3 regions of the Paenibacillus sp. 22594 genome follow, and region 2 is predicted to be linked to each of the others. Evidence: riboswitches for the same ligand, from Rfam matches in the RefSeq annotation. Region 2 holds a riboswitch; each other region holds the start of a gene.

Region 1 (4,195 bases), on a different contig from region 2:
GATCAGGGGACATTGACACCAGCATTTGCAGCAGCAACTCTGAAATATAACGTGAATGATGTAGCTAATTCCGTTTCAAGCTTCAATCTTTCTTTTACCACAGCGCATTCCCATGCGACGTTTACCGTTTCGGGAGCCGTTTACAGTTCCGTAACCGGCAATATGTATACGTATAGAGCCAACAACTTACAGGTGGGCGCGAACCTGATTCAGATTAGCGTAATGGCCCCAGACGGGACTGGCAATACTTATATGGTAACTGTGAATCGGGAAGATGTATCCAGGCAACCATCACAGGGTGGTCCGCCGGCGGATAGTATAACGCCAACAGTGACACCTGGACCTACGAAACCAGCGGTTGATGTATTCAATAGCGGCATTATTAATGTAATAAACTTAGTTAATGCTTTCGAGTCCAAGGTAGAGGAAGCTAAGAAATCTAATGTTAAGGTTGAACTTGCTGATACGAAAGGGCACTGGGCCGAAAAAACTATCGATACTTTCGTAAAGCTCCATGTGATTGAAGGTTACAACGATGGTACGTTCAAGCCAGATGGTGAGATCACGCGCGCTGAATTTGCAGTGATTCTGAGTCGGGTATTCGATATCAAAAGCGGCAACAATACTGGTGTTGCATTTAAGGACGTTGGCAATCACTGGGCGAAAGGCGCAATCGAGAAGCTTGCAGAGGCAGGGGTTATCAGCGGCTACGAGGATGTTACGTTCAAGCCAGATAAAACAATCACCCGCGAGGAAATGGTTGTCCTTTTGTCCCGCATCTTAAACCTTAACAACGTATCGAAGGACACCACCAAAGGCAATTTCAATGACCTGAGGGGTTCCTATGCAGCAAACGAGATCAAAGCTGAAGCACAAGCTGGTATCATAAACGGCAAAGCAGATGGGAAATTTGATGCTAAGAGCAACGCCACACGCGCAGAAGCTCTACAGATCATCCTGAATGCGCTGAAGCTCAACCCGCAATTGAAGACGCTGTTGGATTCACTTAACTAATGCCGGTTCTCTGAGAAAAAGGGACAAGTGTAATTTGGGGCTGTTGATAAAAGGGGCTGTCCCAAAAGTGGTTTTTCTTGGCGGAAGGCAGTTCTCTTCATTCTTAAAACCACAAAAAGTGAGCAGAGCAGCGATTCTCCTGTTATTGAGGGATCGCTGCTCTGTTTTTTTTGGTCATGGGTGGCTTGCTTTAACAGATTATGGGCAAGCCTGTCTCTGGTATCGTTGTCGTTCCCCGCTTAAACAGCGGAGAGGACGGACTGATTGTGGAAAAGTGGCAGCGGTCGCCTTTGTTTCCGGATTTTTTGACCCGGCTACTGCCGACACCGTAAGCACCTAAGGTTTATAGTGCGTGCGGCCTTGGCTTTGGACGATTGGGACAGCTTGCGAGAAATGGAGCAAACGCGAGCAAATCATCGGCCGCTTAAGGGCGAAACCAAAGAATGCGCCTTCATTCGCGGAGGGAAGGCGTTTTTGGCTTCTTTTGTCATCCGGGGCGTTTTACAATAAATGGCCACAGGCGTAAGATTCAAATCAACAACCGAATGTAAATTAACTGTTCTCATATGGCTGAATTCCGTAATTGGGAACGGGGGAACCAATGATATATGGGGTGAATCCTTGCCGCGTGCTGAATAGGCGCTATGGCAGGGTAGGGCAATCTCGCTGCCCGAATCCGTCAGCTAACCCCGTAAGCCTCGAAGAGAGAGGATGAGCGCCATGATCGATTAACCGACCACGGAGAGCCCTGCCGCTTCTGTGGTCTTTTTGCTGCGTGTGCAGGAAGGAAAAGCAGTCTGTACAAGGGACTAAAAATCTCATAACAACGATAATTAGATAGGTTAAGCGTTGTTTTAAATGCCCTATTTAAAATGCCCTATTTAAAATGCTTCAAAGGGGGGATTCTTATCGTTACTGTATTTATTGTGTGCTTCTGGGTTGGACTAATACTCCTCCTCAGCGGCGGATTTCATGGGCATGGCCTGGCGGGTCATCTGCATGCGGGCGGCGGCGATGCTGGTGGTCCGGGCTTTGTGCCCATACTCCCTCTGATGGTGTTTGTCACAGTCTGGGGCGGTACAGGTTACGTGCTTTCCCGGTTCAGCGAAATGAGGATGCTCGCAGTGGTGCTGATTTGTACCGTGCTCGCTCTACTTCTGGGATGTGTGATGTATGCGGTGCTGGCCCGGGTGATGACCCGGTATGACAGCAGCATGAATGAAAGGGATTATGAGCAGGTAGGGCAGCTCGGGTACATCAGTATACCTGCAGCAGATGGAGCGGTCGGGGAAATGAAATATGTACTGCACGGAACCATGCGCTCCATTGGAGTAAGAGCAGAATCCGGCCAACTGCTCTCCAAAGGCGACAGGGTGATTATTTTGAAGGTGGATAAAGGAATGGCGGTAGTCACCCTCTTCGAGAGGGAAATCGGACAATTATAAATCACGGGGGAGAGTCGAACATAATGGTTATTCTTTATTTAATCTCGGCAATTGTTGTTGTTATCCTGCTGGCTTTGTTCAGTATCGTGAACGCTTATAAAAAGGTTCCGCCCAATCAGGCGATGATCGTCTACGGCCTTGGCGGAAAAAGAGTGGTCCAGGGCGGCGGGACATTCGTCATCCCCGGCTTCCAGAACAATAAGACCATCTCCATGATGCTGATGAGCTTCGACGTCATCCCGGCGCAGGCGATGTTCTCTAAGCAAGGCATCAAGCTCAACCTGGAGGCGGTGGCTCAGATTAAGATAAAAAGCGATCCTACTGCTATTCTGACTGCCAGTGAGCAGTTTATCGACCGGCCGGAAGAAGACCGCGAGACGATTATCCTGCATTCGGTGGAAGGCCATTTGCGCGGCTTAATCGGACAATTAACGGTGGAATCCATTCTAAAGACTCCTGACGAAATCAACAGCAAGATGCGGGAGACCTGCTCGGAAGACCTCGACAAGATGGGGCTTGAGGTAGTCAGCTTCACCATTAAGAAAATTACGGACGACAAAGGGTATATCGACAATATGGGGGTTCCGGAAATTGAGCGCATCCGCCGGGATGCCAGCATCGCCAAGGCGGAAGCGGAACGCGACATTCAGATCAAGCAAGCCGAGGCGGAGAAAGAATCCTCCATTGCCAAAGCTAATGCGCATCAAGCCACCATTGAAGCGGGAACTGCCGCCCGCGCCAAGGAATCTCAGTTCGAGAAGGAATTGAATATTAAGCAGGCGGACTTTAAGCTGGAGACCGAAGTGAAGAAAGCGCAGGCGGATCTTGCGTACGAATTGCAGCAGAACAAAATCAAACAGTCGCTGGTTACCGAGCAGGTCAAGATCACGCAGATGGAAGCGGAGGCAAACCGGACCGTCCGGGAAATCGAAGTTGAGCTGAGACAGAAGGAGCTGGAGGCAACGGTGATCAAGCCTGCTGAGGCGGAGAACCAGGCTACGATTATGAGAGCGGAAGCCGCCAAGCAGCGGCAGATTCTTGAGGCGGAAGCAGAGGCGGCCACCATGACCAAACGGGGGCTGGCAACAGCGGAAGCAGAGCTGGCGAAGGGGAGAGCTAACGCAGAAATTGTTCAATTGGCCGGAGCGGCGGAAGCAGGGGCGCTGGAGAAGAAAGCCGAAGCGTACAAACAGTTCACGCAAGCCGCGCTTACAGTAGAATTCCTGAAAGTGCTGCCGGAGCTGGCTGAAAAAATCGCTTCCCCGCTCGCCAAGGTTGATAAGATTACAGTGATTTCACAGGATGGAGCTTCATCCGGGGTGAATAAAATCACAGGTGATATCGCTAAAATCATGGCCCAGGTTCCTGAACTGACTCAGTCGCTTACCGGCATGAATTTTACAGAGGCGCTCAGCGGGCTGCTTGGCCGGAATAAAGAGCAGTAATTCTATAGCGTTATACCATACTATAATACTTCCTACTCGTAAAACAGCGGGGGTGTCCCACTTAGGGGACATCCCTTATTTTGCTGCTCCCGAGAGCGTTACCACTCCACAATGTACTATCTCTTCTATGACAGTTATACTAAAACTACTATGTGATTTAGGATGAATAATTGGTGAATAAAGGGAGGATACATGATGATTAGAGCCACACAAGACAATGAATATGTTGAATTGACGAGTCCCACTCAGCTCCCCAAAGCTTCAGGGTTTCTATGGAACGAGAAGATGATG
Region 2 (4,195 bases):
CCACGTCTCATTAAATGATATTGATTCTCATTCTCTATGTCAATAAAAATATTTTCCTTTTTGGCGTTACCCGCTGTTCTTCACAGATGCTCTGTTAGGTTTTCTAGAGAAATGCCCCACTTTCCATCACAATACTCTACTTTATGAATACTAGTATAAGATGCCGGAAATGCTTTACTGCTTTTGTTCGTCCATTCTAATCCATTCAGAATATGATAGATTATATTTATTACTCCACCATGTGTAACAACGATTACATTTTCAATCGGATTGGTGCTTAATTGTTCTTCACATAATGTTGATAGTATTTCTTTTATGCGGGTTAAAAACTCAACTGGACTTTCTCCGCCAGGATAACGTTCATCCATCCGTAAGCCTGAGAAATACAAACCCGGGTATCGTTCATCCACTATTTCATTGGGCATGCCAGCTATAACACCATTGTTCGTTTCTCTCCAATGACCGCTGCTTTCAACTGGTATTTCCAGTATTCTAGATATCTCATTTGCTGTATCCAACGCCCGTTGTAAATCGCTGCTGATGATACGATGAATATGGAATGTGGATTGGTTTTGCTTAAGATAAAGCCCTAGCTTCTCCGATTGTCTGTACCCCTCAGCTACGAGCCCCCTTTGACTCCATCCGCCACGAAAACCTTCATCATCTTTCCCATGCCTAATAAAATATACGGCCATCTGCATCTCCTCCTTGAATGGTTCTGAATATTCCTAATCATACCATAATAAAAAAGCTGCTCCCGAAGTATACGGAAACAGCCCTGCTGATGAAGTTCATCTATTTATTTGTGCAAATGATAAGGCACTGTCGCTATTACGATATCTTTTTGATTCATCAGATAAGAACGGATGAACAAGCTGGTCTGATTATGCAGAACCGCCTGCCACCAATGCTTGGTAACAAACTGTGGAATTAGGACTGTAATATGATCGGTTGAAGCGGTCTTCCACTCGACTGTTTCAATAAATTTGACCAGTGGGCGCAGAATGCTGCGGTAGCGGGAACGTAGAACAATCAAGCGCACTCCCGGATCCCATTCCTCCCACTTCTGTTCCATCTTGTTAATTTCTTCTTCATCGAACCCAACATAGACGGCCACCACATTATCCGTTAAGGACTTGGCATAGCTGATCGAATGCAGTACAGCTCGTGTCACACCCGAGACAGGAACAACCACGGTGCTTCCTTTGATGCAGGGTTTATCCGTTGCAGGACAAATACGCAGCTGATCGGCAGTATTGAGGTAATGGCTGTGTATACGGTGGAACACGAACATTACAACGGGCAGGAAGATAAAAGCCATCCAGACACTGGAGAACTTCGTAATAATGAAGATCAGAGTAATCGTCAGAGTAGTTAGCATCCCCACCGTATTCACGGTAAATTTATTCTGCCAGCCTTTAGGTTTGGTTTTATACCAGTGCACCATCATCCCAAGCTGGGACAGCGTAAACGGAATAAATACACCCACCGCGTACAAAGGAATCAGACTTTCAGTATTTCCATGAAAAGCAGCCACAAGCACGGCCGATAATACACCTAGAAAGATAATACCATTCGAGAAGCCCAGGCGGTCACCACGGACCATAAATGCATGGGGTAAGTACTTGTCTTTGGCGAACATAAACGCCAGCAGCGGGAAAGCGGAATAAGCTGTATTGGCAGCCAGAAACAGAATTACAGCTGTAATCCCTTGAATGAAAAAGTACAAACCGCCACGTCCAAAAGTGGATTCAGCAATTTGGGATACAACCGTAGCTTTTGCATCCGGTGTAATTCCGTACCAGTAGGCAAGCAGTGTAATTCCGGTAAACATACTTCCCAGGATAATTCCCATCAACATCAAAGTCTTGGCTGCATTTTTCTCCGCAGGCGCCTTGAAGTTTGGAATGGCGTTCGATACAGCCTCTACCCCTGTCAGAGCCGAACAGCCGGAGCTGAAAGCCTTAAGCAGTAAAAACAAACTTACATTCGATACCGCTGCCCCTATCTCAGGAACATTAGCATGGGCTCCGCCAGTAGCATATTTGAATACCCCCGCAATGATCAACACGAAGATGGAAACCACGAATAAATACACGGGAATTGCAATGAAAGATGCAGATTCCGTAACGCCCCGCAGATTGACAATAGTCAAGAGCAGAATAACGGTTACGGCGATTAACACACTATGATTATGAAGATTTGGAAAAGCGGATGTGATCGCATCCGTACCCGCCGACGCACTAACCGCAACGGTCAGAATATAATCTACCAGGAGCGATCCGCCAGCAAGGAGTCCGGTAGGAACCCCAAGGTTGCTCTTGGCTACGATATAAGCGCCTCCGCCCTGCGGATAAGCAAAAATGGTCTGACGATAGGATAAAATCAAAATAGCCAGCAAGCCCAATACGGCTAATGCGATTGGCAATGAGTACCAGATAGCGGTGAACCCTGCGGCCACCAAGACAATCAGGATTTGTTCCGTTCCGTAGGCTACAGACGAGAGCGCATCAGAAGACAGGACAGCCAGCGCTTTTACCTTGGATAACTTTTCATGATCGAGTTCGTTCGACTTCATCGGACGCCCGATCAATAGTCGTTTTACCTTGCTTACCATTGTAGTAACAGTTCCTCTCTTTGCTTACGTTGAAACGGTAGTACCGTGCGCTGTTTTCATAGGTGGATTTCATAAATGCAGGCACAAAAATAAGCATACGGAAATGATCCGCATGCTTATAGCATCGTCATTATCCCACCATTGCTTACGAGGTTAGCTGGCGGATTCGGGCTGTGGTAGCCCTACGGTTTCGGTCCTAAAGACCGCTTCCCGATTCACCCCTTCGGCACTAAGGCCAATGTTGGTTCCCCCGTTTTTCCATACGGAAAATTCAGCGCATATTCAACTTCTCACAAGGTCTAATGATAGTCTACAATGCGTCTTCCGTAAAGCGGTGAAAAAAATGAAAAAAGAATGAAAAAACATCCAATTTACGCAAAACCAAGATAAGAGATAATGCGATCTTTCATTCTCTGCGATTATCCCGTCATCACGTGTTTTTTCAGGGTTTTGAACCCGATTTGTGTCTGAAATTTCAGGAATGATTTGTGCTCTAAATTCTGCAGTGGTTTTGCCTACTCTACTGTGTCCTCTTTACGTCCGGTCCAGAGCAAAATCGTGATTAGAGCAAAGGCGATCAGTGCAAGCAATGGAATCGTAATGAACCCGAAATAATTCAGATAATCTTTATTGCAGGGTACACCAATCGTACACGGGAGCACCTTGCTGAGTGCGGGAATCTTCTGCTCGGCATAATGATAAATAGAAATGCTGCCCCCAATAAGGCTTAATGGAAGTACATAGGGAATAATTTTTTTGTCATTCCGGTATGTAGCTACTCCCAGGAGAATCAGCTGCGGATACATGAAGATACGCTGGAACCAGCATAGCTTGCAAGGCTCGTACTTCAGTACCTCGCTTAGATACAAGCTTCCCGCTACAGCAATAACGGACACAAACCAGGCCAGATAGAGACAGTGACGTCTGCAGAACGTAGAGAATTTCATCACTCGGCCTTCACTGCTTCGGAAGCGGACTTAATCTGTTCCTTAATGGCTTCCATGTTGAATGGCTCATCTACTTTGTGTCCATTGATAAATACAGTAGGCGTGGAAGTTACTCCTGAAGCCTTAGCAAGACTGGTATCACTTTGCAGCTCACTCATATAGGTCTTCTCCTTGATATCCTTACGCAACAGATCCAAATCGATAGGCAACTTTTCTTTCTCTGCCAGGCTCACCAGAAAATCCTCTGTAGCCCATTCGGCGTTTTCATCCCCTTGATTGGCATAAATCGCATCGTAAAACGTCCAGAAAGCATCACTGTTCTGATGGTATACAGACAGGGCTGCCAGGGAAGCTGTCTCGGAATCCGGACCGATAAAGGCCATATTCACGAAATATATAGCAGCCTTATCCTGATTCACATATTCCTGAGCCAGCTGTGGCTTGATGACACCTGCAAAATTGGAGCACGCCGGACATTTGAAATCACCGAATTCAACGATTTTAACGGGAGCATCCGCTTTACCTAGTCTTGGCAGTTCGCTGTAATTGAAATCAATTGCTTTGCCTGAACCTGCATTTGAAGATGAATCCTTCGACGCTAGTATAAAAAGAAGGGTGAAAATAACCACTA
Region 3 (4,195 bases), on a different contig from region 2:
CCGGGTATGCGGCTGTATGGGCTTCCGGTAATGTTGTTCAGTCTTGCAGAATGGGTGCTTACAGCTCTGCCCCTGTATTGGCTTCTTCCCAAAATGTACAGACTGCTGTTAAGCGGAATTCTGGATTATAAGCTATTGCTGAAACTGGCACCCTACATTCTGGCTTGGCTGCTATATCTGTTCTTCATCCGAAAAGTACTGCTGTACATGCAGTTCGGTTATACGGGTGGCACAGGTACTCTCTCTTCTCTCTTGGTGTGCCTGAAGGTGATCCTTCCTTCTGTGGGATTATCCCTTGTGATGGGAGCAGGGGGTCTGGTAATGATGCTTGCTTGCGGAGCGGCATCAATCTTATGGCCGGGGATGCCAGCACTTCTGCTACGGCAGTTCTCTCCACTTCCCACTACACTCTTCAAAATGTGGGGAATCGCCGCTCAATACCACCTTTGGTCCAGTAAATCATTCCCACAATAATTAAGCCGCTCAACCGGCATAATAAAAGAGTCACTGCTCCTTGAGGGGGCGGGACTCTTTTTTGGATTACAAAGTGAATAAGAGTATTTGCAAAACTGTAAATCCTCTGGTACAATGATGCCTGTACTACTAGTAACAAATTTGTAATCTTTAAAATGCAGCACATTCAAACACGTTAACATTCCAGAGCATTTACAAATTGTCGGCACGTCGCTCTTCTGGTGCATAAAACGCCAAATTCCCTGCACCGGGAAGCGGGGGAACCATATTTTGGGTGAATTGATCTCGCTTTAGAGGGGTCATAGGGGAACCTTCTACCGAATCCTTAAGCTAACCTCGCAGGCCTTGGAAGGAGTACATCTTTTGAGAAGTCAGAATTTTAAGAAGAAATGTACCGCAGCAGCACTTGGACTAGTGATGGTATTCACAATCGGAGCTGGCAGCGCTTTCGCCGATTCCAAGATGGACACCGTTATCGCAAAAACCATCGGAACCACCTATAAGTTCGGGGGCACTAGCACAAACGGTTTCGATTGCTCCGGCTTTACCTCGTATGTTTTTAAAAGTATCGGACTTACCCTGCCACGCACATCCAAGGCTCAATTCAGCGTTGGTACTTCCGTATCACGGAACAACTTGCGTTCAGGTGACCTGGTATTCTTCAATACTTTTGGTTCGGGAGTTTCCCATGTCGGCATTTATGTCGGAGGCGGTAAATTCGCACAATCTTCCAGCTCACGCGGCGTAACTGTAACTTCGCTGAGTCAAGCCTACTGGGCCAACCGCTACGTTGGCGCTAAACGAGTGATGAGCACTACAGCTTACAAAACTGTTGCCTACGATTAATTGAAGCTTTATCCCCTCACCATTACACCTCTAACAACTAAATGTAACTTATACAAGCCCGGAGCTGATTATTGCCGTAATCATTTTCCGGGTTTTCCCTTTTCCTTATTCTCCCTTTTACACGCTTTTTAGAGCTTTGAAACACCTTTTTGATAAATATTCCAGGCGGATCTTCCATGCAGCTAACTTATAGCGTAAAGAATCAGCGTAAATCAAGCCTTTTCCTCTTAAAAGGCTCAAAAAATATGTATTAATATGCTTTAAGTGATTGCCAAGTGCTTCTGTCTTTGTTACAATTATCGCAGTGAGTTGATAGTAACATTTTTGTAATTATTCAAACCTGATTTACAAAGGTTTTGTCATTGTTTTAATCCGTAAGCTAAATCTAATCAATCGTCGTGCCGAGTTCCTTAATCATTAGGGAAACGGGGGAACCGATTTTGGGTGAATTGACCTCCTATTTACAGAGGGGTCATAGGGGACCTTCAACCGAACCCTTAAGCTAACCTCGTAGGCATTTGGAAGGGGTATTTACTTTTGAAGAAGAAGCTAGCAGCAGCACTACTCAGCTTTTCGATCATTCTTACCATCGGAGCAGGAAGCGCTTTCGCAGACTCTAAAATGGATCAGGTTATCGACAAATCCATCGGAACTAAGTACGTATCAGGCGGAATTTCCACTAACGGTTTTGATTGCTCCGGATTTACCATGTATGTGTTTGATAAGATGGGAATCAACCTTCCTCACCAGTCTGGTTCCCAGTACCAAATGGGTACTGCCGTATCCCGCGATAACATTAGACCGGGAGATCTCGTATTCTTCAATACAAGCGGCAAAGGGGTATCCCATGTCGGGATTTATGTCGGAGAAGGTAAGTTCGCACACGCTTCTTCCAAGCGTGGTGTAACCATCAGCTCGCTGAATGACAGCTACTACGTCAACCGCTACGTTGGCGCCAAACGAATCATGAGCACAGATGCTTATCAAACGGTAGCTTCCGATTCCCAAGATAATGACGACGTGCAATAATCAGTAATTTTGTAACCGAACAGGCTCTTATCCAGGATTTTTGCCGAAATCCTGGAGGGGGCTTGTTTTTTTGTCCAAAGATAAGAATTTATATGTTTCACGCAATAAATTATCCTTATATTTCTCGCTGAAACGGAAACCGTCCTTAAAAGGACGGCGAAGCCGTTTACACTTGCTACAAAAGTTACTTACCCTACTCACTATTTGCAAAACATAAAAAACCGCGATTTTTGGAATTTTTTAAAATATATTGTTTATGCGCCGAAATGGAAATGTTTTGTATATAATTATGATATAACGTTTCGTTCTGAAGGGAGGCGGATGGCGGATGATTAGTTCTCCGGTAACTTTTTACGTTGTCCCCATGGAAGTTAATCACGCTGCAGAAATTTGTGAATGGATCTACAAACCTCCGTACAACATTTATGGCTGGATGTCCTGGGAGCAAATGCAGGCTTTGGACGTTGAGTTCGGCGATCCCCGGCTGCGGAGTGAGCAATACGTCTCGGTGGTGAACAGTCAAGGGATTCTCTGTGGCTTCGCACAGCTATTCCCTATGGAAGGTGTAGTTCGGCTAGGAATTGGTATGCGGCCTGATCTATGCGGGCAAGGCATGGGTCATCTGTTCATGAACGCCATCGTCAAGGCAGCCCTGGCACGATATCCGGAGCGCGAGATAGATCTGGAGGTGCTTACTTGGAACCAGAGAGCCATTCGTGCTTATCAAAAAAGTGGTTTTACGATTACGGATACTTATGAACGCCGGACTCCGACGGGCGACAAGCCATTTTATTGCATGGTCTATGACAAATAGCACAAACCATTCATTTTTTTGTCATAAACGCTATGATAACGCTTTACCTTCTTGTATAATGTAGGAAGCAGCTTACATGGAGGGGACGGATGCAGATGCAGAAATGGATCATGAGCGGTTTGTTTTTTGCCGCCTGTGCCTTTGCGGTAATCTTAATGTTCACCTTGCCCGGCAAAGCCGAAGTCGCCGAGGAGAACAAACCAACGATGCCGGAAGTGCAGATGGATGCGGCAAGCGCCGAGGCCACAGTAAAGAAGGCTAATTGCATCACCTGCCATGGTGACCAGCTTCAGGGCGGTGTAGGCCCTAGCCTCCAGCAGGAAGGCGGCAAGCATGACGCAGAAGAGATTTTCACCATTGTCACCAAAGGCCGCGGACAGATGCCTTCTTTCAAGGATAAGCTGGCGCCTGAAGAGATCGCGAATGTAGCGATGTGGCTTGCGGAGAAGAAATAACCATACTTCTTATCTCATCATATGGAACACAAAATGCCCGTGTACAGATCATATTGATCCTGTACCGGGCATTTTTATATAAGGGTTATGAATTCCCAATCTAAATTGGCCTAAATGGGTAAGAGTCTTAACGGTTCTTCTCAAAAGCCTCATTAAATTCATGGGCCTGCCGGATATCGAGCGCTGTAAGGCCATCCTCACCGATGGCAGACAGACGCAGGACAACGGTTTTGTAATCGACCGTAATATGCGGATGATGCTCGAATGCTTCCGATATCGCTGCAACCTCATCCACAAAAGCAATGCCCTTCATATATTCGCTGAACATGTATTTGCGCACCAGGGTACTCGGTTCCAGCTTCCATCCTTCCAGCTTGCTCACCTGCTCCCGCAGCTCTTCCTCCGTAAATTGCAATGTTCTTCCTCCCTTACTAAATTAACAGCTTAATGCCTTCTCAATGCAATGATACCTGATGCCTTAAACAAAACATCCCTCAGCTTTAAAAGTCCAAGGGATGCGCCAGGATGAAGGCTATTTTTCGGTTTATTGTATTCTCAAACCCTGGCAAATAGTACT

What was found. A riboswitch is a leader RNA that binds a small molecule or an ion and turns the genes downstream of it on or off. The one in region 2 is predicted to bind cyclic di-AMP.
Region 1: another riboswitch for cyclic di-AMP. It lies ahead of ACTJKB_RS25865 (hypothetical protein); the one in region 2 lies ahead of ACTJKB_RS01470 (APC family permease).
Region 3: another riboswitch for cyclic di-AMP. It lies ahead of ACTJKB_RS29875 (C40 family peptidase); the one in region 2 lies ahead of ACTJKB_RS01470 (APC family permease).

The regions. Positions count from the first base shown of each region.
Region 1 is NZ_JBQENA010000010.1:166,212-170,406, forward strand. Features, by position in the region: gene ACTJKB_RS25855 (InlB B-repeat-containing protein) at 1-1,014, shown strand, start outside; gene ACTJKB_RS25860 (hypothetical protein) at 1,215-1,346, shown strand; cyclic di-AMP (ydaO/yuaA leader) riboswitch at 1,573-1,727, shown strand; gene ACTJKB_RS25865 (hypothetical protein) at 1,887-2,459, shown strand; gene ACTJKB_RS25870 (flotillin family protein) at 2,483-3,904, shown strand; gene ACTJKB_RS25875 (GH36-type glycosyl hydrolase domain-containing protein) at 4,100-4,195, shown strand, end outside.
Region 2 is NZ_JBQENA010000001.1:354,052-358,246, forward strand. Features, by position in the region: gene ACTJKB_RS01465 (histidine phosphatase family protein) at 81-695, opposite strand; gene ACTJKB_RS01470 (APC family permease) at 800-2,617, opposite strand; cyclic di-AMP (ydaO/yuaA leader) riboswitch at 2,745-2,904, opposite strand; gene ACTJKB_RS01475 (disulfide oxidoreductase) at 3,133-3,564, opposite strand; gene ACTJKB_RS01480 (DsbA family protein) at 3,564-4,195, opposite strand, start outside.
Region 3 is NZ_JBQENA010000018.1:15,217-19,411, reverse strand. Features, by position in the region: gene ACTJKB_RS29885 (hypothetical protein) at 1-474, shown strand, start outside; cyclic di-AMP (ydaO/yuaA leader) riboswitch at 696-834, shown strand; gene ACTJKB_RS29880 (C40 family peptidase) at 892-1,320, shown strand; cyclic di-AMP (ydaO/yuaA leader) riboswitch at 1,710-1,852, shown strand; gene ACTJKB_RS29875 (C40 family peptidase) at 1,858-2,349, shown strand; gene ACTJKB_RS29870 (GNAT family N-acetyltransferase) at 2,678-3,163, shown strand; gene ACTJKB_RS29865 (c-type cytochrome) at 3,259-3,618, shown strand; gene ACTJKB_RS29860 (4a-hydroxytetrahydrobiopterin dehydratase) at 3,746-4,033, opposite strand.